Regions from separate parts of the Sphingopyxis indica genome, predicted to be linked through region 1. Evidence: riboswitches for the same ligand, from Rfam matches in the RefSeq annotation. Region 1 holds a riboswitch; the other holds the start of a gene.
What was found. Region 1 has a riboswitch for cobalamin ahead of metE (5-methyltetrahydropteroyltriglutamate--homocysteine S-methyltransferase). Riboswitches for the same ligand answer to the same signal wherever they lie in the genome.
Positions count from the first base shown of each region.

Region 2: it holds a riboswitch for cobalamin, as region 1 does, so the genes downstream of both, KNJ79_RS12460 (TonB-dependent receptor plug domain-containing protein) here and metE (5-methyltetrahydropteroyltriglutamate--homocysteine S-methyltransferase) in region 1, are expected to answer to the same signal.

Region 1 is NZ_CP076394.1:1,146,855-1,158,719, reverse strand. Features, by position in the region: gene KNJ79_RS05645 (TonB-dependent receptor) at 1-2,095, opposite strand, end outside; cobalamin riboswitch at 2,318-2,521, shown strand; gene metE (5-methyltetrahydropteroyltriglutamate--homocysteine S-methyltransferase) at 2,640-4,958, shown strand; gene KNJ79_RS05635 (acyl-CoA thioesterase) at 4,945-5,340, shown strand; gene KNJ79_RS05630 (Gfo/Idh/MocA family protein) at 5,342-6,514, opposite strand; gene KNJ79_RS05625 (c-type cytochrome) at 6,612-7,004, shown strand; gene KNJ79_RS05620 (sugar phosphate isomerase/epimerase family protein) at 7,022-8,065, shown strand; gene KNJ79_RS05615 (MFS transporter) at 8,112-9,413, shown strand; gene KNJ79_RS05610 (hydroxypyruvate isomerase family protein) at 9,410-10,318, shown strand; gene KNJ79_RS05605 (3-keto-disaccharide hydrolase) at 10,330-11,142, shown strand; gene KNJ79_RS05600 (gluconate 2-dehydrogenase subunit 3 family protein) at 11,139-11,696, shown strand; gene KNJ79_RS05595 (sugar phosphate isomerase/epimerase family protein) at 11,693-11,865, shown strand, end outside.
Region 2 is NZ_CP076394.1:2,626,701-2,638,565, forward strand. Features, by position in the region: gene KNJ79_RS12435 (alpha/beta hydrolase) at 1-257, shown strand, start outside; gene KNJ79_RS12440 (carboxylesterase/lipase family protein) at 364-1,809, opposite strand; gene KNJ79_RS12445 (sugar kinase) at 1,796-2,809, opposite strand; gene kduD (2-dehydro-3-deoxy-D-gluconate 5-dehydrogenase KduD) at 2,861-3,613, opposite strand; gene kduI (5-dehydro-4-deoxy-D-glucuronate isomerase) at 3,708-4,544, opposite strand; cobalamin riboswitch at 4,714-4,938, shown strand; gene KNJ79_RS12460 (TonB-dependent receptor plug domain-containing protein) at 5,118-7,052, shown strand; gene KNJ79_RS12465 (ABC transporter substrate-binding protein) at 7,063-7,920, shown strand; gene KNJ79_RS12470 (FecCD family ABC transporter permease) at 7,920-8,918, shown strand; gene KNJ79_RS12475 (ABC transporter ATP-binding protein) at 8,912-9,688, shown strand; gene KNJ79_RS12480 (crotonase/enoyl-CoA hydratase family protein) at 9,693-10,451, opposite strand; gene KNJ79_RS12485 (acyl-CoA dehydrogenase family protein) at 10,448-11,865, opposite strand, start outside.

The sequences.
Region 1 (11,865 bases):
CCGCGGTCAGGTTCACATTCGTCCAGGCGTCGGTGAAATCATAGGTCGGGCTGACCGCCGCCGGATTCCCCGGCACATTGGGGAACTGGTTGGGGAAGGAATCGGCGTGCGAGACATTGACCGCGCCAAAAGCCGATTTGCCGTCTCCGATTCCGAAGTCATAGCGCAGCGTCGCCGATCCCTGGAAGTGCGGCGAGGCGAGCCGCGTGCCGAGTTCGGCGCCCGAAATCGCCGCCTCGGAATCGGTCAGCTTGTTGACCTTCGCATTGTTCAGCGAGCCGTTGACCGACAGGCTGAGCCCCTCGACGGGCCGCGCGAGAAATTCGAATTCGACGCCATAGCTTTTCGCGCCGCCGATGTTGGTCGCGAACTGGATCGAGTCCGACACGCGGTTCGCCTGGACCTGAATGTCCTGCCAGTCGATATAATAGGCCGCGACATTGGCGGTCAGGTCGCCGCCGAGCCATCGCCCTTTCAGGCCGACCTCATAATTGGTGACGCTGTCCGACTTGGCGCCGTCGGGAATCACGAGGTCGTTGGGGTCGATCTGGCTGACCAGTCCGGCGCGCGCGTTGACGACGGGGGTGCGGAAACCCGTCGAGACCGTGGCATAGGTGGTCAGGCTCTCGCTCGGCTTCCACGATGCACTCGCTTTCCACGACAGGCGATCGTCGGACACTTTCAGCCCTTCGGCATAGGGGATCGGCGTCATGCCGCTGAACGGCGGGACAAAGCCGCCGCAGAGCGCGGTGAATTCTGTACAATAGGCGACGGTCAGATAGTTGCTGTTATAGCCGCCCCCGCGCGTGAAGCTCTGCACCTTGGTATTGCCGTAACGCAGGCCGCCGGTGACCCAGAATTTGTCGCTGAGATGCCAGGTCAATTCGCCGAAGCCGGCGATCTCGCTCTGGTCGGTATAGCTGTTGAAGCGCTGATAATATTCGTCGGGCAGCCCGACGATGCCATGCGCGTCGAGATAGTCCTGCGTCGAGCGATAGGCGAAGTCGACGGTGCGCCGCTTGTCGTAAAGGAAGAAACCCGCGACCCATTCGAACGGCCCGTCGCCGCGCGACACGAGCCGCGTTTCCTGCACGAACAGATCGTCATAGCCATAGGCGTCGAGCGCGAAGGGAAAGGCCTGACCATAGGTTCCCGCCAGGTCGACATAGAAGGACGCGTCATAGTCCGACAGCGTCGTCGAACTGATCAGCTCGGCGAAATCGAACTCGTAATTGACCGTGATATTATAGTTGGTGAGCTTGCCCTGGAACAGGTCGGGCCGGTCCGAATTGCGCACGAACTTGCCGAGATCGGGGTTGGTCAGCGACGAATCGGCGGGCTTGCTGTTCTCGTAGGAAACGAGCAGCTTGACCCGCATCCGGTCGCTCGGCTGCATCAGCAGCGCCGCGCGGCCGCCATAGGCTTCGAGGCTGTTCGAATCCTCGATGCCGGTGCCGATATTGTCGATCCAGCCGTCTTCGTTGCGATAATAGCCGGTCACGCGCAGCGCCACCGCGTCGGTCATAAGCGGCAGGTTGAGCATCGCATTGTAGCGCTGACGCAGCGAGCTCGATCCGGTGAGGCCGAGATCGACATTGGCCGACGCCTCGAAATCGTCGAGGTCGGGACTTTTGGTGATGATCCGCATCGCACCGGCGAGCGAGTTCGATCCGAACAGCGTCCCTTGCGGACCGCGCAGAAATTCGACGCGCTCGACATCGTAGAGGTTGGGATCGAGGATCGTCGAATTGCCGTTCGCCGAAATCGGCAGTTCGTCGACATAGATGGCGACCGCGCTCTGAAGGCCCGCGCTATAGCCGTTGGTGTTGATGCCGCGGCTGGTGAAATTGTTGAAATTCTGCGTCGGCCGGTTGACGACGATGCCCGGCGTATTCTGCGCGATCCCTTCATAGCCGACGATGCCCAGATCATCGAGATCGTCCTGATTGAAAGCAGTGACGCTGAGCGGCACGTCCTGCAGGCGGACGTCGCGCCGGGTGGCGGTGACGATGATTTCCTCGCGGTCTCCGCGCTCGCCGGCGGTGGCGGCCGCAGTGGCGTCGCCACCGGACTGCCCGTCGTCGGTCTGGGCCATTGCGGATGCGGGTAGTGCAAAAAGCGCGCCCGCCGCGGCGGACGCAAGAAGCTGAACCTTCATACAGACTCTCCCTCCGAACAGCGATCTTCGTCGCTGTCTCGACGCGCCTTATGCGGTCGATTCTCGCACGAGTCAATATTCACTATCTCGTGTGTGAATGTAATATGGAGCCGATATAAAGAATTCTTTATATCCCTATTGACAAGATATGCCCTCGGCCTATCCTGAAGCGGTCGAGGTTCTTCGCGTCGCCCCGTGCGCCGCGAAGCTAAGACGGGAAGCCGGTGGAAAGCCGGCGCTGCCCCCGCAACTGTAAGCGGTGAGCGGCGGTCGAAAAGCGTCACTGGTCCGCAAGGGGCCGGGAAGGCCAGACCGCCGCGGCGATCCGCGAGCCAGGAGACCTGCCTCGTCAGATACGTCCTCCGGCGGGGTGTCCGGTCAGGCCGCATGCATGGCTGCGCCCGACCCTTGCCTCGCGGGCGCATCGCGATGTGCATGTTCGTCCGGCTGTCGCCCTTGCCCCCTGCAAGGTGTTCGAACCATGACTGTCAGCGTTGCCACTTTGGGTTTTCCTCGCATCGGCCTGCGCCGCGAACTCAAATTCGCTCTCGAATCCTATTGGGCGGGCAAATCGGGCCTCGCAGAGCTGCGCGAGGCCGCCGCCGGGCTGCGCATCGCCAACTGGGCGCGGCAAAAGGCGCTGGGTGCCGACATATTACCGTCGAACGATTTCTCGCTCTACGACCATGTGCTCGATACCAGCGCGCTGATCGGCGCGGTCCCGGCGCGCTATGACTGGGACGGCGAGACGGTCGACAGCGACATCTATTTCGCCATGGCGCGCGGAACACAGGGCTCGCGCGTCGGGGGCTGCCGGCACGGCCGCGACGCGACCGCGCAGGAAATGACCAAATGGTTCGACACCAACTATCATTTCATGGTTCCCGAACTGACCGCCGGGCAGCGCTTCCGCATCGCCTCGACCAAGATTTTCGACGAGTTTGAGGAGGCGAAGGCGCTCGGCTATGCCACCCGTCCCGTCCTCCTCGGCCCGGTGAGCTATCTGATGCTGGCAAAGGGCAAGGCGGTCGAACCGCTTGCCCTGCTCCCCGCCCTGCTCGACGTCTATGCCGACATATTGGCGCGGCTGGCGAAGGCGGGGGCCGAATGGGTCCAGATCGACGAGCCCTGCCTCGTCCTCGACCTGACCGCCGGCCAGCGCACCGCGTTCGAGCGCGCCTATGCGCGTCTTGCCACCCGCGGCCCGCGCCTGATGCTCACCACCTATTTCGGCGGGCTCGGCGACAATCTCGATCTCGTCGCCGACCTGCCCGTGCACGGCGTCCATCTCGATCTGGTGCGCGCGCCCGGCCAGCTCGAAGCGGCACTCGCGCGGCTGGCGCCGCATATCCTCCTCTCGCTCGGCGTCATCGACGGCCGCAACGTCTGGCGCGCCAATCTTCCCGACCTCTATTGGCGGCTCAAGGACCTGGCGGCCGGGCGCGACCTCATCGTCGCGCCCTCCTGTTCGCTTCTCCATGTGCCCGTCGATCTCGCCTCCGAAACCGCGCTCGACCCCGAAATCGCCCAATGGCTGAGCTTCGCGGCGCAAAAGATCGAGGAACTGGCGGCGCTTGCCAAGGCGCTGAACGAGGGTGAGGACGCGAGTTTCAGCGCCTTCTCCGCCTCGCGCATCGCGGCGGTCGCGCGCCGGACCTCGCCCAAGATTCACGATCCCGATGTCGCCGCGCGTCTCGCCGCGCTCGACGAGACGGCGACGCGCCGCGAGACGCCCTTCGCCATGCGCCGCGAAGCGCAGCAAAAACGCCTCGCCCTGCCCGCCTACCCGGCCACGACGATCGGCTCCTTTCCGCAAACGGCCGACGTGCGAAAGGCGCGCGCCGCGCATATCCGGGGCGAGATCGACGATGCCGCCTACGCCCGATACCTGCGCACCGAAACCCGCGCCGCGGTCAAATGGCAGGAGGAAATCGGTCTCGATGTGCTCGTCCACGGCGAGTTCGAGCGCAACGACATGGTGCAATATTTCGGCGAGCAGCTTTCGGGCTTCGCTTTCACCCGCGGCGGCTGGGTGCAAAGCTACGGCTCGCGCTGCGTTCGCCCGCCGATCCTCTATGGCGACGTTTCGCGCCCCGCCCCGATGACGGTCGAGTGGTGGCGCTATGCGCAGGACCAGACCGATCGCCCGGTGAAGGGCATGTTGACGGGACCGGTCACCATCCTCAACTGGTCCTTCGTCCGCGACGATCAGCCGCGCGCGACGAGCTGCCGCCAGATTGCGCTCGCGATCCGCGACGAGGTGCGCGATCTCGAAACCGCGGGCGCGGCGATCATCCAGATCGACGAGGCGGCGCTTCGCGAAGGCTTGCCGCTGCGCCGCGACGAATGGCAGACCTATCTGGACTGGGCCGTCGAAGCCTTTCGCATCGCCTCGTCGGGGGTGCGCGACGACACGCAGATCCACACCCATATGTGCTATTCGGAATTCAACGACATCATCCGCGCAATCGGGAACATGGACGCCGACGTCATCTCGATCGAGACCGCCCGGTCGCAGATGGAACTGCTCGACGCCTTTGCGTCCTATGCCTATCCGAACGATGTCGGTCCGGGCGTCTATGACATTCACAGCCCGCGCATTCCGGCGACAAGCGAAATGACCGGCCTGCTTGACCTCGCCGGCCGCCATGTGCCGGCGGCGCAGCTCTGGGTGAACCCCGATTGCGGGCTCAAGACGCGCAAATGGGACGAGGTGCGCCCCGCGCTCGTCGCGATGGTCGCGGCGGCAAAGGCGATGCGCGCCCGCGAGATCGTGCGGGAGGCCTATGATGCAAAGTGACGCCATGCCGGATGACCAGCCCGCGGTCCGCGTCACCGCCATGCCCGCGAACGCCAATGTCTATGGCGATATTTTCGGCGGCTGGCTGATGGCTCAGATGGACCTCGCCGCCTCGTCGGTCGCGTCGCTCCACGCGCGCGGCCGGGCGGTCACCATCTCGGTGGAGGGCATGTCCTTCCACCGTCCCGTCTTCGTCGGCGACGAACTTTCGGTGTTCGGCCGGCTGGTCAAGGTCGGCCGCACCTCGATGCACGTCGAGGTCGAAACCTGGGCGCGCGACCGGCACTCCGAGGAAGGGCACAAGGTCACCCAGGCGGTCTTCGTCTTCGTCGCGGTCGGCCCCGACCGCCGGCCGCGCGCGGTGCCGGCGCTGCCGGACTAGGTCAGCCCCCACCCGGCGCGAGCGTCGTCCATTTCGCGTCGCCGGCGCTGTTTTCGACCATCGCCTCGACGAACGCCATCGTTCGCAGGCCGTCGCGCGCGCCGGGGAACCAGCCCGCGTCGCCGCGTGCGGGCGGGGCGGCGGCGCCCGCGCGCACCGCGCGGCCGAAACTGCGATAGAGGTTGGCGAACGCCTCGATATAGCCTTCGGGATGTCCCGCCGGCGTGCGCAACTGCGCCATGGTCGCAGGATCGAGGCCGGGGCCGCCGGCGCGGACGATCTCGGCCGGGCGGTCGAGCCAGCGCAGCGTCAGCGTGTTCGGTTCCATCTGCGACCAGTCGAGCCCGCCCCGCTCGCCATGGATGCGCAGGCGCAGTCCGTTTTCGTCGCCCGCCGCGATCTGGCTCGCCTTCAGCACGCCGCGCGCACCGCCTGCGAAACGCAGCAGCGCCGCGACATCGTCGTCGAGGCGGCGGCCGGGGACATGGATGGTGAGGTCGGCGCTCAGCGCGTCGACCGCCAGCCCCGACACATGCTCGGCAAGCTGAAAGGCGTGGGTGCCGATATCGCCGAGGCAGCCGCCGAGGCCCGCGCGTGCGGGATCGGTGCGCCATTCGGCCTGCTTGTTGCCGTCGCGGTCGATCGGGGCGCTCAGCCAGCCCTGCGAATATTCGACCTGCACCAGCCGGATCGCGCCGAAATCGCCGCGCGCGACGCGCAGACGCGCCTCCTCGATCAACGGATAGCCGCTATAGGTGAAGGCGAGACCATAGAGCTTGCCGCTGCGCCGCGCCGCGGCGTCGATAGCGCGCGCTTCGGCGAGGCTCATCGCCATCGGCTTTTCGCACAGGACATGAAAGCCGGCATCGAGCGCGGCGATCGACATCGGCGCGTGCAGATGGTTCGGGGTCACAATGGCGAGCGCCTGCATTCGCTGGTCCGCGGGCAGCGACGCTTCGCCGGCGAGCAGGGCATCGAAGGACGCATAAGCGCGCGCCGCATCGAGACCGAGCGCCTCGGCGCTGCGCCGGCTGCGTTCGGCATCGCCGCTGAACGCGCCGCACACCAATTCCCATTCGCCATCGAGCGCCGCAGCCATCCGGTGGACCGCTCCGATGAAGGCGCCCTCACCGCCGCCCGCCATTCCGTAGCGAAGTTTCGCCCGCGCTCCCATTCGTATTCTCCCGAGACATATTTCCGAAAAACGATTGCTTAACTCGATTCGCGATGGTTACATGTCTCGACCGGCTGTTGCCAGACAGGAGAGGATAATGAAATTTAGGGTCGTGCTGCCGGTAGTGGCAACACTTTTGGTTGCGCTAACATTTTTTGCGCCGCCAACAGCGCGTGCAGGTGCGGGTCAAAATGCCGGGGCGCAGGCCTTTGCCGCGTGCCGGGCCTGTCATACGCTCGAGGCCGGCGGCAAGAACGGCGTCGGGCCCAATCTCCACGGACTCTTCGGCCGCAAGGCGGCGTCGGCACCGGGCTTCAATTTCAGCCCCGCGCTCAAGGCCTCGAAAATCCAGTGGACCGACAAAACCCTCGATGCCTATCTGACTGCGCCGACCAAGCTGGTTCCGGGCACGCGCATGTTCGTGAGCGTCCCCGATCCCGCGCGGCGCGCCGCGCTGATCTCCTATCTCAAGACCGAAACGTCGAAATAATCGAAAGGGGCAGCGGCATGAAGGGACCGGCGATTTTCCTCGCGCAGTTCATGGGCGACGCGGCGCCGTTCGATACGCTGCCGTCGGCCGCGCGCTGGATGGCCGATGCGGGCTATGCCGGCGTCCAGATCCCGACGTGGGACAGCCGCTGCATCGACCTTCGCCAGGCCGCCGAAAGCCAGGATTATTGCGACGAGCTTGCCGGCACCTGCCGCGAGGCGGGGGTCGAGATCACCGAGCTGTCGACGCATTTGCAGGGCCAGCTCGTCGCGGTCCACCCCGCCTATGACGTGGCGTTCGACGGTTTCGCGCCCGAGGCGCTGCGCGGCAAGCCCGCCGAGCGCCAGGCGTGGGCGGTCGAGCAATTGCACCTCGCCGCGCGCGCGAGCCGGCGGCTCGGCCTCGACGCCCATGCGACTTTCTCGGGTGCGCTCGCCTGGCCCTATCTCTACCCATGGCCGCAGCGCCCGGCGGGGCTGGTCGAGGAAGCCTTCGCCGAGCTGGCCAAGCGCTGGCGCCCGATCCTCGACGCCTTCGACGAACAGGGCGTCGACCTCGCCTATGAAATCCATCCCGGCGAGGATCTGCACGACGGGGTGACGTTCGAGCGCTTCCTCGCCGGTGTCGGCGATCATCCGCGCGCCAATATCCTCTACGATCCCAGCCATTTTGTGCTGCAGGCGCTCGACTATCTCGAGTTCATCGACATCTATCACGAGCGCATCCGCATGTTCCACGTCAAGGATGCCGAACTCAACCCGACGGGGCGCTCGGGCGTCTATGGCGGCTATCAGGACTGGGTGGACCGTCCGGGGCGCTTTCGCTCGCTCGGCGACGGGCAGGTCGACTTCGGCGGCATCTTCTCGCGCCTCACCCAATATGGCTATTCGGGCTGGGCGGTGCTCGAATGGGAATGCTGTCTGAAGCATCCCGAGGACGGCGCGCGCGAAGGCGCGCCCTTCATCGCGGCGCACATGATCCGCCGCGCCGACAAGGCGTTCGACGATTTCGCCGGCGGCAGCGATCCGGCGCTCAATCGCAAGCTGCTGGGGCTCGACTGACGCCAGCGCGGCGCGCGATCAAAAACAATAAAGGGGAGAGTGCAGGATGGCGGGGACAGTACACAAGGGACGATTATTCTGGCTCGGCGTGCTCGCGCTGTTCACCGCGGCCGCGAGCCTCGCGATCCGCGGTGCGATCGCGAGCGGGCTCAAGGGCGAATGGATCGACCCGATCGCGCCGCTGCACGCCGGCGAACTCGTCGCCGCCGCGCTCGGCGCCGCCTTCCTCAGCTTTTCGATCACCCTGTTCGTCGCGAGCGCGCTGCTCGACCAGCTCGGCATGAAGCGGTGCCTGATCGGCGCCGGCCTCTGCTTCGTCGCCGGCCCGCTGATGATCGTCACCGCGGGCCATGTCGCGAGCGGAATGGGCATCTATACGCTGGTATGGCTCGGCATGCTGCTGAGCGGCATCGGCTGGGGGCTCACCGAGGCGACGATCAATCCGCTGACCGCACAGCTTTATCCCGAGGATACGACGCACCGGCTCAACGTGCTCCACGCCTGGTTTCCCGGCGGGATCATCGTCGGCGGGCTGACCGGATTCTTCTTCTCGGACGCGCTGCCGTGGCAGGGGATCATGGCGCTGGTGATGATCCCCGCCGCCGCGACGGTGCTGATCGCCGCGACGACCGCCTTTCCGCCGCCGCTTCGTGAACAAAGCGGCGTCAGCTTCGGCGAAATGCTGAGCGAGGTGTTCCGCCGTCCGAGCTTCTTCATCTGGTTCGGCGCGATGTTCCTGACCGCCGCGTCCGAACTCGCGCCCGGCCAGTGGATCGACGTCGCGCTGTCGAACCGCGTCGGGATGCGCGGCATATTGCTGCTCGTCTATGTCAACGCGCTGATGTTCATATTCCGCCATTTCGCGGGGCGGCTCGCGAACCGCATCTCGAACCCGGGGCTGCTCTGGGTGTCGAGCCTGCTCGCGGCGATCGGGCTGTTCATGCTCAGCCAGGCGCAGTCGCCGGTTACGGCGATCCTTGCCTCGACCGTCTGGGGTCTCGGCGTGTGCGTGATGTGGCCGACGATGCTCGCTTCGGTCGCCGAACGCTATCCGCGCGGCGGATCGTGGGCGATGGGGCTGGTCGGATCGGCGGGCGCGCTCGCCAGCTTCTTCGTCCTGCCGCAGCTCGGCGCGATGTACGACGCGGCGAAGGTCGAGTTCGCCGGCGGACCCGAAGCCTTCGCCGCCCTGACCGGCGCAGCGAAGCTGGCGGTCGAGGATGCCGCGGCGTCGCTGTCCTTCCAGCGCCTCGCGATCCTGCCGCTGATCCTGCTCGCGGTGTTCGGCTTCGTCTGGCTGCGCGAGCGTGGCAAGTCGCGCGCGGCGCTCGCGGGTGAGGCGGCATGAGGCTGTCACGGCGTTCGGTGCTGGCGGGAAGCGTCGCCGCGGCGGGAGCGGCGGCGGTTGCCCGCGCCGCCCCGGCGAGCAACGCTCCGCGCTTCTCGCTCGGCTACGCCCCGCACGAAGGCAGTTTCGCGAGCCGCGGCGACCGGCTCGAACAGATCGCCTATGCCGCCGATCAGGGCTTCACCGCGTGGGAGGATAATGAGGCGGCGGGGCGCCCGGTCGCCGAGCAGACGGCGATGGCGCGGGCATTGCAACAGCGCGGGATGACGATGGGCGTCTTCGTCGCGAGTATGCCGCGATGGGGCGATTTCCGCCCCCAGCTCGGCGGCGGCGACGATACCGACCGCGAGGCCTTTCTGTCCGACATCCGCGCCTCGATCGAGGTCGCGAAGCGGCTCGACGCGAAATGGGCGACGGTCGTTCCGGGCTTCCTCGACCGCCGGATTCCGGCCGATATCCAGACCGCCCGGATCGTCGACACGATGCGCCGCGCCGCCGAGATCGTCGAACCGCACGGGCTCACGCTGGTGATGGAGCCGCTCAACACGCTGGTGAACCATCCCGGTGTTTTTCTGCAAACGATCCCGCAGGGCTTCGCGGTCGCGCGGGGCGTGAACAGCCCCGCGGTGAAGATATTGGCGGACCTCTATCACGAGCAGATCCAGGCAGGGAATCTGATCAACACGCTCGACGCTTGCTGGAACGAGATCGGCTATATCCAGTTCGGCGACAATCCGGGGCGCAACGAGCCGGGCACCGGCGAAATCAACTATCGCAACATCGTCCGCCGGCTTCGCGCGAAGCGCTACGCCGGCGTGATCGGCATGGAACATGGCAATTCGGTCGAGGGCCGCGCGGGCGAGGAGCGGCTGGTCGCCGCCTATCGCGCGATCGACGCGGCATGAGGAGGAAAAGCGTGAGACGGATAGGTTGGGCCGCCGCGATGGTCGCCGCGGCGCTGGCGGGAAGCGGCGGCATGGCGCAGGACAGGCCGGGGTTCAAGGATACCCCGATGCTGCCGGGCGGCGATTGGCATGTCCACGATTCCGACCGCCCCTATCCCGAGGTGGTGACGCCGGGCGCCGAGCCCGGTGCCGCGCCGTCCGACGCGATCCGGCTTTCGCCCGATGCCTGGACCGCGACGGGCAAGCCGTGGGTCGTCGAAAAGGACGTGATGACCGTGCCGGCACGCGGCGAGGGCGAGGCCGAGAGCCTGCTTGTCAGCAAGCAGAGCTTCGGCGACGTTCAGCTCCACCTCGAATTCCGTTCGCCGAGCCCGCCGCAGCACAGTTCGCAGGACCGCGGCAACAGCGGCATCTGGTTCATGCAGCGCTATGAAATCCAGATACTCGACGGCTATCAGAACGCGACCTATGCCGACGGGACGGTCGGCGCCATCTATGGCTGGAAGCCGCCGCTGGTGAACCCCTCGCGTCCGCCCGGCGCGTGGCAAAGCTATGACATCATCTTCGAACGCCCGCATTTCGCCGCCGACGGCACGCTCGAACGTCCCGCCTACATCACCGCCTTTCTGAACGGGGTGCTGGTGCAGAACCGCCAGCCGTGGCTCGGCACGACCATCTGGCGACAGGTCGGCCATTATGAAGCGCATGGCGACGCCGCGCCGCTCCAGCTTCAGGATCACGGTTCGCCGGTATCGTTCCGCAACATCTGGGTCCGCCCGCTTCCGGCGGCCGCGAAAAGTCACGACGAAGGAGACCCCCGGTGATCGACCGCAGAGACGCCCTTGCCGGCATCGTCACGATGTTCGGTGCCGCGCTGTTCGCGCCGATCGCGCGCGCCGCGTCGGGCAAGATACCGGTGATCGACACCGGCCCGCCGAGCAGCGCCGTGTTCACGGCAGGACAGCGCGCGCTGGCGACTGCGCTCAGCGAGCGGGTGATCCCCACCACCGACACGCCCGGCGCGATCGCGGCGGAGGTGCCCGCTTTCATCGAAAAGCTGCTCGCCGACTGGGCCATGCCCGAAGACAAGGCGCCGATCCTCGCCGGCCTCGATGCGATCGAGGCGCGCAGCCGGCGCGATTACAAGGTCGCCGCGGCCGAGGCGACGCCCGAACAGCAGGATGCGCTGCTGACGCTCGCGATGAACGGCGCGCTGCCCGGCGGCGCCGACTTCTTCGACAAATTCCGCCAGCTCGTCATCACCGGCTATTACACGTCGGAGATCGGCATCACGCAGGAGCGCGAATATCTGCCCGTGCCGGGCGAATATGACGGCGCTTTCCCCTATTCCAACGTCAACAAGGTCTATTCGTCATGAGCATGAACCGACGTCAGCTGCTCGCGGGCGGCACGCTTTTGGCGGCGGCCTTCGCCGCAGGACCGCTCGCTGCAACGGCGGCAAACGCATTGCGAAAGATCGGGCTCCAGCTTTACACGGTGCGCGAAATCTTTGCGGCGGACCCGATCGGCACGCTCGAGAAGGTGGC
Region 2 (11,865 bases), 1.5 Mb from region 1:
CGCTGCATTCGCCCGAACGGCGGGTGCGCCGGGACATGCCGCCGCTCTGGCTGCTCCATGCCGAAGACGACAGCGTCGTGCCGGTCGCGAACAGCGTCCGGCTGCGCGCGGCGGCGCGTGCGATCGGCAACCCGTGCGAGTGCCATTTCTTCGAGCGCGGCGAACATGGGTTCGGGTTGATGAAGGCGGCGGGCCTGCCGGTCGCGATCTGGCCCGAGCTGCTGTGGAACTGGCTCGATTCCCACCAAATCGTTTAAACTCTCGTCATTGCGAGGAGCCGAAGGCGACGCGGCAATCCAGGGACGGCACAAACCCGCTCTGGATTGCTTCCCCCGGCTTTCGCCGGGGTCGCAATGACGCGCTTCAGGTCCCCGGCTGGATATAGGGCACCCGCGCGAACAGCTCGCGCTCCCAGCGGCGCGGGTCGCTCGCCACGCGGCTTTGCGTATCGAAGATCATCGTCTCGCGCCGCTCCAGCGTATAGGCGGGCCACCCCGGATCGCCGGTGCGTGCGAAGCGGACATAGGCGTCCATCACGGTATCGCTCATCGCGCGCTGCGCCGGAGTGGAATCGGGCATCGTGCCGAAGCTGAGGCCGATGTCGTCGGTGTGCTTCGCCTGTTCGAAATCGAGCTGATAGACGAAGGCGGGCGCGCCGGCGCGGGCGCGTGCCTCGGCCTCCTCCACCTGCCCGCGCCAGCTGCGCGCGGCGGTGACGATGCGGTGGAACAGCTCGAGCGGCGGGACGTCGGGATAGCGCGCGCGGAACTCGGCGACGACCCATTCGGGATGGATGTCGATCCGCATCTCGGGCGCGATCCGCGCCGCCAGATTGCCGAAATCGAGCCCCGCGAGCGCCTTGCCATCGGGGGCGTAGAAAGCACGCGTCTCCATCACCGTATTGCCGAGCATCATCGGGATGCCGAGCGACTGCGGCGCGGCGTCGGGCCAGAAGGGGTGCCGCGTCAGATGCACCATGTCGAGCACCGGTCCCATATAGACACCGCCGCCGAGGTAGGGATCGGGGGCGGACAGCGCGGCGATCAGCCGCTCGACGGGTGCAGTCGCGGGATCGACGCCGTCGCCGAGCTGCGCGAGGAACGCCTCGGCGCGCGCGGTCGCGTGGAGCGGCCCCGAGGCGGTAACCTGTTGGCCGCTCATCGTGATCGCCTTGTGGAATAGCCCCTTTGCCTCCGGCATCGCCATCAAGGTCGCGATCTTCGCGCCGCCGCCCGACTGGCCGAAGACGGTGACATTGCCGGGATCACCGCCGAAGGCCGCGATATGCCGTTGAACCCATTGCAACGCCGCGATCAGGTCGAGCTGCCCGGCGTTGCCGCTGTCCGGAAAGCGCGGGTCGAGGCGTGCGAGATAGAGGTAGCCGAGCGCGTTGAGCCGGTGGTTCACCGTGACCACGACGACATCGCCGCGCACCGCCAGATGCGCGCCGTCGTTGACCGGATCGGTGACACTGCCCGCCGAATAGGCGCCGCCGTGGATATAGACCATCACCGGGCGCGGTTCGGCGGCCTCGGCGGGCGCCCATATGTTCAGATAGAGACAATCCTCCGACTGCGGCCGGTAGCGGTCGCCGCGCTGCGGACAGACGGGACCGAAGCGGCCGCCGGGGCCCGGCATCGCGTCGTCCGCCGCCATCGCCGGCGCCTGAAAGCGGGTGGCGGTGGCGTAGCGTATGCCCTTCCACGCCTTCACCGGCCGCTCGGCGCCCTGGGCCCACAAAGGGGCTGCGGCGAGCGCGAGACCGCCGGCGAGGACGGTGCGGCGGCCGATCGCGTCAGCGCCGGACATCGAGCCCGCCGCCGTGAAAGGCGTCGATGTCGGCCCGGGTAAAGCGGCTCGCGTCGCCCGGCAGCGAATGTTTGAGGCAGGTGAGCGCGAGGCCCGTTTCGGCCATCGCGCGCGCATCGCCGCCCGCGAGATGCGCGTGGAGCACCCCCGCAGCAAAGGCGTCGCCCGCGCCGATCCGATCGACGATGCCGGTGACGTCGACCTCGCCGGTCTGGTGACCGCGCTCGCGCAGATCGACCCGCGCCGCTATGCGATGATGGTCGGCGGTCAGCGTATGGCGCGCCGTCGATGCGATCAGCTGGAGCTGGGGAAAGGCCGCGAAGCCGGCTTCGGCGGCTTCGCGGCGCCGGTCTTCGCCGTCGCCGCTGAACGTCTGTCCAAGCACAAGCGACAGGTCGCGGTGGTTGCCGAACAGGATGTCGGCGAGGCCGATCAGCCCGGACAGCACGGCGCGCGGGTCGCTGTCCCATGCCTCCCACAGCATCGCCCGGTAATTGCCGTCGAAACTGACTGGGACGCCAAGCCGCTTTGCCGCACGGGCCGCGGCGAGCGCCGCTTCGGCCGAGCGCAGCCCGAGCGCCGGGGTGATTCCCGAAAGATGCAACAGCCGCGCACCGGCGAGCAGGGAGTCGAAGTCATAGTCGCCGGGGCCTGTCGCCGCGAAGCTCGATCCCGCGCGGTCATAGACGATCTCCGACGCGCGCAGTCCGGCGCCGACGCTGAGGAAATACAGCCCCATGCGCCCCGGCCCGGTCGTGACGGCGGCGCAGTCGACGCCCGCGCCGCGCACCGCCGCCACTGCGCCGCGACCCAGCGCATTGTCCGGAACCTTGCTCACCATCGCGCAGTCGTGCCCCAGATGCGCGAGCCCGACCGCGACATTGGCCTCGGCGCCGCCGACGTGCAGCTTGAGCGATGGCGACTGCATCAGCAATTCATTGCCCGGCGCGGTCAGCCGGATCAGCAGTTCGCCGAAGAAAACCAGTCTGCCTTGCGCCATCCCCGCCTCCGTTCGCCCGCGACCGCAAGCTTCTTTTCCACTGTCTCGATGCTAACGCGCCAGCCAGCCGCCGTCGACGGCGAGAATATGCCCCTGCACATAGTCCGACGCCTGCGAGGCCAGAAAGACCGCAGCGCCGCCGATGTCTGCCGGGTCGCCCCAGCGGCCTGCCGGGATGCGTTCCATGATCTGCCGGTTGCGCGTCTCGTCGGCCTGCAGCGCGGCGGTGTTGTTCGTCGCGATATAGCCGGGCGCGATCGCGTTGACCTGCACCCCCTTCGCCGCCCATTCGTTCGCGAGCAGCTTGGTGAGCCCGCCGACCCCCGATTTCGACGCGGTATAGCTGGGCACGCGGATGCCGCCCTGAAAGGTCAGCATCGAGGCGATGTTGATGATCTTGCCCGAACCCCGTTCGATCATATGGCGGCCGACCGCCTGGCAGAGAAAGAAGAGCGTCTTCAAATTGGTGTCGATCACCGCGTCCCAATCGTCCTCGGTGAAATCGACCGCATCGGCGCGGCGGATGATACCGGCGTTGTTGACCAGGATGTCGATGCGCCCGAAGCGGCCGAGCACCGCATCGACGAGCGGCTGGACCGCGGCAACGCTCGACAGGTCGGCGGCGAAATTTTCGGCCTTGCGCCCGAGCGCGCGCGCCTTCTCCACCGTCTCGGTCGCGGGCGAGCGGCCCGCGGCGGCGATGTCGGCGCCCGCCTCGGCAAGCGCGAGCGCGATTCCCTGCCCGATGCCGGTGTTGGCGCCGGTGACCAGCGCGACTTTTCCTGTGAGGTCGAACAATTGCATCCTCTCCACTCCCTCGTCATGCCGGACTTGCTCCGGCATCCATGTCTTCGGCGCCGCCTGGACCCCGGATCAAGTCCGGGGTGACGAGGGAAGGTTATTTCAGCTGGCAGATGTCGAGGACATTCATGTCGGTATAGTCGAGATTCTCGCCGCCCATCGCCCAGATGAAGGCATATTTCTTGGTCCCCGATCCCATGTGGATCGACCAGGGCGGGCTGATTACCGCTTCCTCGTTGGCGATCACGATGTGCCGCATCGAATCGGGTTCGCCCATATAGTGAAAGACGCGGTCGCTTTCTTCGGGCAGGTCGAAATAGAGATAGATTTCGCTGCGCCGGTCGTGGAGATGCGGCGGCATCGTGTTCCATACGCTCCCCTCTTCGAGCACGGTGAGCCCGAGCAGCAGTTGCGCGCTTTCGCAGACGCCGGGGATGACGAGCTGATAGATAGTGCGCTGGTTCGAATTGGCGAGGTCGCCGCGCGCGAGCGGGTTCGCCTGATCGAGCGTGATATGCTTGATCGGGCAGACCTTGTGCGCGGGCAGCGACGCCAGATAGAAGCGCGCACCGTCGCCTTCGAACGCGACATCTTTCGACCCCATCGGAATGTAGAGACATTCCTTGTTCTTCATCTCGAAGCGCCGGCCGTCGACGGTGATCGCCCCGGGGCCGCCGATGTTCACCGCCGCCATCTCGCGCCGCTCGAGAAAAGGATGCCCCGCCGCTGATGCGGGCTCGCTCTGCTCGGGGAGCTTGAGCGCTCCGCCCTTCGGCACCGCGCCGCCGATGACGAAGCGTTCGTTGTGCGAATAGTTGAGGGTGATCTTGCCATCCACGAACATGCCCGAAACGAGATAGCGGTCGCGCAGATCGTCGTTGTCGACGCAGTCCATCATGTCGGGATGGGTGGCGTGATAGGTCTTGGCGAACATGGCATCCTCGCTTTTCGATTGGAATAAGCTGCCTCGATACAGAGCATGGTAACCGGTGTCAATCATCGAAGGGCGGCAGGCGGCTGCCGGGACCGCGGTAGCGGTCGGACGCAAAAGCCGATTGCACCGGACCGCCATTTCGCTATGGGCGGCGGCGCGGGGGTTTGCCCCCCGCAAGATCGCGCCGGTGCCCCGCAAGGGGCTTAAAAGGGAACGCGGTGAGATCGACCGGCAACGGGCGATCGAATCCGCGGCTGTCCCTGCAACTGTAAGCGGAGAGCGCGATGCACCGTTCCGGCCCCGCCGGAACAGCCACTGGGATGAATATCCCGGGAAGGCGTGCATCGAGCGACGACCCGCGAGCCAGGAGACCTGCCGGCGTGGGTCGCTCAATGCTCGGGTCCAGGGAATGGCCAGGGCACGGAGGTTTCCGTCGAGCGACGACCAGGCGGCCGGAGCCGCCTCGGCGCGGGGGATGCGGGCGACGACGCCAGCCTTGCTTCACCGCACCGGTCGATCGCCCCGCGCGCATCGGCAGGCTCCAGCCTTCGTTGCCGGCGTGCGGAGCCTTTTATGTTCAGACATTCGCTTGTTTCCTCGGTCGCGCTGATCGCCGCGACCCCTGCCCTTGCCCAGACGCCCGACACGTCGCCGGACGCGCCGGGCGACCAGATCGTCGTCACCGCCTCGCGCTCGGGCGAAGGCGTGCGCGCGGGTCAGCTCGGCGCGTCGGTGACGGTGCTCGACGCCGAAGCGCTCGAAACGCGACAGACGCGGATCGTTTCCGACGTGCTGCGCGACGTCCCGGGCGTCGCGGTGAACCGCTCGGGCGGGGTCGGCGGGCTGACCCAGATCCGCATCCGCGGCAGCGAGAGCAATCATGTGCTCGTGCTGATCGACGGGATCGAAGTGTCCGATCCCTATCAGGGCGAATATGATTTCGGCACGCTGATCGCCGATCCGGCCGCGCGGATCGAGGTGCTGCGCGGGCAGCAAAGCTCGCTCTACGGCTCCGACGCGATCGGCGGGGTGATCAACTATATCACTCTGTCGGGCCACGAAGCGCCGGGCTATGCGGCGCGGATCGAGGGCGGCAGCTTCGGCACGATCAGCGGCGGCGCGCGCGCCGCCGGCGCGTCGGGCGACTTCGACTATGCGCTGTCGGCGAGCTATTATGGCACGCAGGGCTATGCGACCGCCCGCGGCGGCACGCGCGACATCGGTTCGGACAGCGTCGGCGCCACCGCCAAGCTGAACTGGACGCCCAGCGATGCATTCAAGCTCAGCGGCGTTCTGCGCTACAGCTATACCGACGCCGAAACCAATCAGACCGACAATGACCCTGCGAGCCCCGCGTTCGGCTTCATCATCGACAGCCCCGGCGTTCATTCGCGCAACGAGGCCTTCTACGGCTTGCTCTCGGCCCAGTTCAGTGCCCTCGACGGACGCTGGGTGAGCACATTGTCGGGGCAGTTCGCCGATACGACGCGCAAGAGTTTCACGCCCGCGGGACTCGACTATGGCGACAAGGGGCAGCGCTACAAGGGCAGCTTCACCTCGAGCCTAAGCCTCGGCACCGAAGCCGTGACCCATCGCCTGACCGGCGCGGTCGATGTCGAGCGCGAGAATTTCCAGAATATCACGCCCTCGGCCTTCGCCTTTCAGGGCAAGCGCCACACCGACAATGTCGGCTTCGTCGGCCAATATGAATTGCTCGCGGGAGACCTCTCGCTCGGCGCGTCGGTGCGTTACGACGACAATGACCGCTTCGACGATGCGACGACGTGGCGCCTGCAGGGCAGCTATCGCCTGCCCACCGGCACGCGGCTGCGCGCCGCCTATGGCACCGGTGTGAAGAATCCGGGCTATTTCGAACTCTATGGCTATTCGGACGGGCGCTACATCGGCAATCCGGACCTGAAGCCCGAAAAATCGAAGGGGTGGGAAGCCGGGATCGAGCAGAGCTTTGGCACGGACGAGTGGGGGACGATCGGCGCGACATATTTCGATGCCAAGCTGACCGACGAGATTTTCACCGACTATCCAGCGCCCGACTATGTCGCGACCCCCGCCAACCGCACGACCGACAGCAAGCAGCACGGGATCGAGGCCTTTGCCAGCGCGCGGCCGATTCCGCAGATCCGCTTCGATCTCGCCTATACGTGGCTGAAGTCGGAGGAAAATGGCGTGCGCGAAGTGCGGCGTCCGCGCCATATGGGCAGCCTCAACACGACGATCTTCAGCGCCGACCAGCGCTTCTCGGGAACGCTGACCCTGCGCTACAACGGGGCAATGACCGACGCGGCCTATATCGATCCGAGTTATGTTCCGATCACGGTGACGCTGCGCGACTATGTGCTCGTCAATCTCGGCGCCGATTATCGCCTGTCGCCGCGCGTCGCACTGTTCGGGCGCGTCGAGAATCTGCTCGACACCGACTATGAGGAAATCTTCTCCTATCGCGGCGCCGGCCGCGCCGCCTATGGCGGCGTGCGGGTCAATTTCTGATGGCCGGTCGGTGAACAGGCGCCCGCTCCTTCTCGCCCTGTCGCTGCTTGGCGGCGCGGGCGCGTTGTGGGCGGCGACGGGGACGGGACGGCCGGCAACGGCGCCCGCCACCCCGCAGCGCATCGTGTCGATCAACCTGTGCACCGACCAGCTCGTCCTCGCGCTCGCCGATCGGCGCCAGATCGCGGGACTGACGATCAACGCCGCCGACCCCGGCATGTCGGCCGAAGCCGCGCGCGCGCGCGGCCTGCCGATCCTGCGCAATTCGGCCGAGCAGATATTGGCGATCGACCCCGATCTGATCGTCGGTATGCCGGCGACCGGCAGCCCGGCGCTCGCCGCGCTGCCCCATGAAAATCACCGGCTGCTCGATGTCGCCATCGCGAACGGTCCCGCGCAGATTTACGCGACGATCCGCCAGACGGCGGCGGCGGTCGGCCACCCTGCGCGCGGCGAATCGCTCGTCGCGCAGATGGAAAGCGACCTCGCCGCCCTGCCCCGCCCCGGGCGCGGGCGCGTCGCGGCCTATTATCAGCGGCGCGGTTATATGACCGGCGCGGGAACGCTGGTCGATGCGATGATGCGGCGGCTTGGCCTCGTCAATCTGGCGACGAAGCTCGGCAAGCCGCCCTTGTCGCAGGTCAGCCTCGAGGAAATGGTCGCGGCGCAGCCCGATTTCCTGATCGTCGAGCGCGCGACCGACCGGATTGACGACCAGGGCAGCGAAATGCTGCACCATCCCGCGCTCGCCGGCATCCCGCGCATCGGTGTCGCGCAGGCGTCGACCGTGTGCGGCGGCCCCGCCTATGTCGAGGCGGCGCGGAGTATCGCGGCGCAGATCGCGCGCATCGACGGAGCGCGGCATTGATGCGCGCCGCGCCGCCTCGATCGGTTCTGCTCGCCGCGCTCATGGCGCTGATGCTCGCGGCCGCGATCGCATCGCTGCGCTTCGGCCCGGTCGAGCTTTCGGCCGGGCGGCTGCTCGCCGCGACGCTGGGGAACGGCGATCATGTGTCGCAAGTCATCCTGTTCGAGCTGCGCCTGCCGCGCACCTTGCTCGCGCTTGGCGTCGGCGCGATGCTCGGGCTGTCGGGCGCCGCACTGCAGGGCTATTTGCGCAATCCGCTCGCCGAACCGTCGGTGCTCGGCGCCTCGAACGCCGCGGCGCTCGGCGCGGTCGCGGCGCTCTATTTCGGGCTTGCGGCGCTCCACCCGCTGATGCTGCCGCTGCTTTCGATCGGCAGCACGATCATTGCCCTCACCCTGCTGTTCCTGCTCGCCGGACGCTCGGAAAGCCCGCTGACGCTCATCCTCGCCGGGATCGCCATCGCGACGCTCGCGGGGGCGGGGATCAGCCTGGCGCTCAACCTCGCGCCCAATCCCTTCGCAGCGATGGAGATCATGACCTGGCTGCTCGGAAGCCTCGAAAACCGGTCCTTCGCGCATCTGTGGATCGCCCTCCCCTGCATCGCCGTCGGCGGCGGCCTGCTGCTGTGGGGCGGGCGCGACCTCGACGCGCTGACGCTCGGCGAGGACGGCGCGCAGGCGCTCGGCGTCGATCTGCGGCGCACGCGGCTGCGCCTGCTGCTCGGCACCGCGATCGGGGTCGGCGGCGCGGTCGCGGTGTCGGGCGCGATCGGCTTCGTCGGACTGATCGTCCCGCATCTCGTCCGCCCCTTCACCGACCGCAGCCCCTCGGCGATCCTCCTCCCTTCGGCGCTTGGCGGCGCCGCGCTGCTCACGTTCGCCGACATCGGCGTGCGCACCATCGCATCGACCAACGAGCTCAAGCTGGGCGTCGTCACCGCCTTTCTGGGCGTGCCGGTGTTTCTGATCCACCTGATGCGCGAGCGCCGGCTATGGTGATGCTGACCCTTTCGGATGTCGGCGTGACGCTCGGCCGGCGCCGCGTCCTCAGCGGAATCGACGCGCAATTCGCCCCCGGCTCGCTGATCGGCATCGTCGGGCCGAACGGCGCGGGCAAGTCGACGCTCGCGCGCGCGATGCTCGCGCTCGTTCCGACAGAGGGCCGGATCGAGATCGACGGCGTGGCGCCCGCCACCCTGCCCCGCCGCGAACTCGCGAAGCGCATCGCCTATCTGCCGCAGGGGCAGTCGCTGCACTGGCCGCTCACCGTCGAGCGGCTGGTCGAGCTGGGGCGGCTGCCGCACCTTGCGCCGATGTCGCGCGTCGGCGCCGCCGACCGGCGCGCGATCGAACGGGCAATGGCGCGCGCCGACGTCCTCGATCTGCGCCATCGCGACGCCACCGAATTGTCGGGCGGCGAACGCGCCCGCGCACTGCTGGCGCGCGCGCTTGCTGTCGAGGCGCCGGCGCTGATCGCCGACGAGCCGCTTGCCAGCCTCGACCCCGGGCACCAGATCGACGTGATGGAGCTGCTGCACGCCGAAGCCTCGGCGGGCGCACTGGTGATCGCGGTGCTCCACGATTTGACGATGGCGGCGCGCTATTGCGACCGGCTGCTCATCGTCGATGCGGGCCGCATCGCCGCCGACGGGCCGCCCGCCGCAGTGCTGACCCCGGCGCTGTTGCGCACCGTCTATGGCGTCGAGGCAAGCGTCGAGACCGGCGGCGTCTGGCCCGCCGTCACGATCCTGGGCCGAGCCCCCGATTGACGTCCTATTCGAACCGCCCGCCGCGCCCGGCGCCTTCGGCAAAGCGGCCCGCACCCGCCGACGCTTCGGCTTTGAGCGGCTTCGCGCCCTCGCGCCCCTCGAAGCGCAGCGCTTCGGCGAGATCGAAATCCCACTGGCGATAGGCCGACATGCGATCGGTCTTCATGCAGAGCGCGGGGAAGCGCGCGATTTCGGCGGCGAGCGCCTGCGCCGCCGCGAGCGCACCGCCTTCGGGCGCGAGGCGGCTCGCGAGCCCGATCGCCATCGCCTCGGCGGCATCGACCGGCCGCCCGGTCAATATCATGTCGAGCGCGCGGCCCTGTCCGACAATGCGCGGCAGGCGGACGGTGCCGCCGTCGATCAGCGGCACCCCCCAGCGGCGGCAGAAGACGCCGAAGATCGCGCTGCGCGAGGCGACGCGCAGGTCGCACCACAGCGCGAGTTCGAGCCCGCCCGCGACCGCATAGCCCTCGACCGCGGCGATCACCGGTTTCGACAGCAGCATCCGCGTCGGCCCCATCGGCCCGACGCCCTCGGGCTCATAGCGGTCCTCGCCCGATCCGACGGCCTTGAGGTCGAAACCGGCGCAGAAATGGCCCCCCGCGCCGGTGAGCACCGCGACCGCGGCGCTGTCGTCGGCCTCGAAATCGGCGAAGGCCTGCCGCAAGGCATCGGCGGTCGCCGGATCGACGGCATTGCGGCATTCGGGCCGGTCGATGGTGACGGTGCGGACCGCGCCGTCGTTCGCGACATGGACGCTCATGCCGCGGGCATCGCGCGGTCGATGATCGCGCGCGTATCGACCGCCGCGTCGAAGGCGCCATAGGCGCTGCCGCGTGGGGCGAGCCGCAGACGGCAGAAGGCTTCGGCGAGCGGATTGTCCTGCGCGAGCAGCACCGCCGCCTGCGCCGCCAGCGCGACGCGCTCGACGAACAGCCGTGCGGTGCTTTCCTGTACGCGCGCCGGGTCGATACCCTCGATCCACGCATCATAGGCGGCGTCGCGGCCGCGTTGCGCGGCGAGGAAGGCCTGCAAAGCCTCCACCCCCTCGGGCTCGCGCGCGATCGCACGCAGCACGTCGAGCGCGATGACATTGCCCGACCCTTCCCAGATCGCATTGAGCGGCGACTGGCGGAACAGCCGCGGCATCGGCCCCGCCTCGACATAGCCCGCGCCGCCATGCGCCTCCATCGCCTCGTAGACGAGGCCCGGCGCGCGCTTGCACACCCAATATTTGGCGACCGGGGTGAGCAGCCGCGCGAGCGGCTCGCCTTCGTCGAACGCCTGCGCGAGCCGGAAGCCGAGCGCGGTCGCCGCCTCGCTTTCGACCGCCAGGTCGGCGAGCACCGCCGCCATCGCCGGCTGGTCGACCAGCCGCTTCTGGAACGCCGAGCGATGCGCCGTATGCCATAGCGCCTGCGCGAGCGCGCCGCGCATCTGCTGCGCCGATCCGATCACGCAATCGAGCCGCGTGTGCTGCACCATCTGGATGATCGTCGCGACCCCGCGCCCCTCCGGCCCCAGCCGCTGCGCGAGCGCGCCATGATATTCGATTTCCGATGAGGCGTTCGAGCGGTCGCCCATCTTGTCCTTCAAACGCATCACGCGGAACCCCGCGTTGCGCGTCCCGTCGGGGAGCCAGCGCGGCACGAGGAAACAGGTGAGGCCGCCCTCGGCATAGGCGAGCGTCAGGAACGCATCGCACATCGGCGCCGAGCAGAACCATTTATGCCCGGTCAGGCTGTACCAGCCCTCCTCGCCAGTCGGCACCGCGCGCGTGGTGTTGGCGCGCACGTCGCTGCCGCCCTGTTTCTCGGTCATCGCCATGCCGATGGTGACGCCGGCCTTTTCCGCCGCCGGGCGGAATGCGGGATCGTAGCGGCCGCTCGTGATGCGCGGCACCCAGACATCGGCGACCGCCGCCTCGGCGCGCAGCGCGGGCACCGCGGCATAGGTCATCGTCATCGGACAGCTCGTGCCCGAGTCGGCCTGCCCGGTAAGGAAGAGGATCGCGGCGTGGAGGGCATGGCCGCGCGCGCTGCCGTCCCACGCCGACGCCGCGAAGCCGCTGCCCAGCCCCAGCCGCATCAATTCGTGATAGGCGGGGTGAAAGCGCACCTCGTCGACGCGGTGGCCATAGCGGTCGAAGGTTTCGAGCACCGGCACCTGCCGGTTCG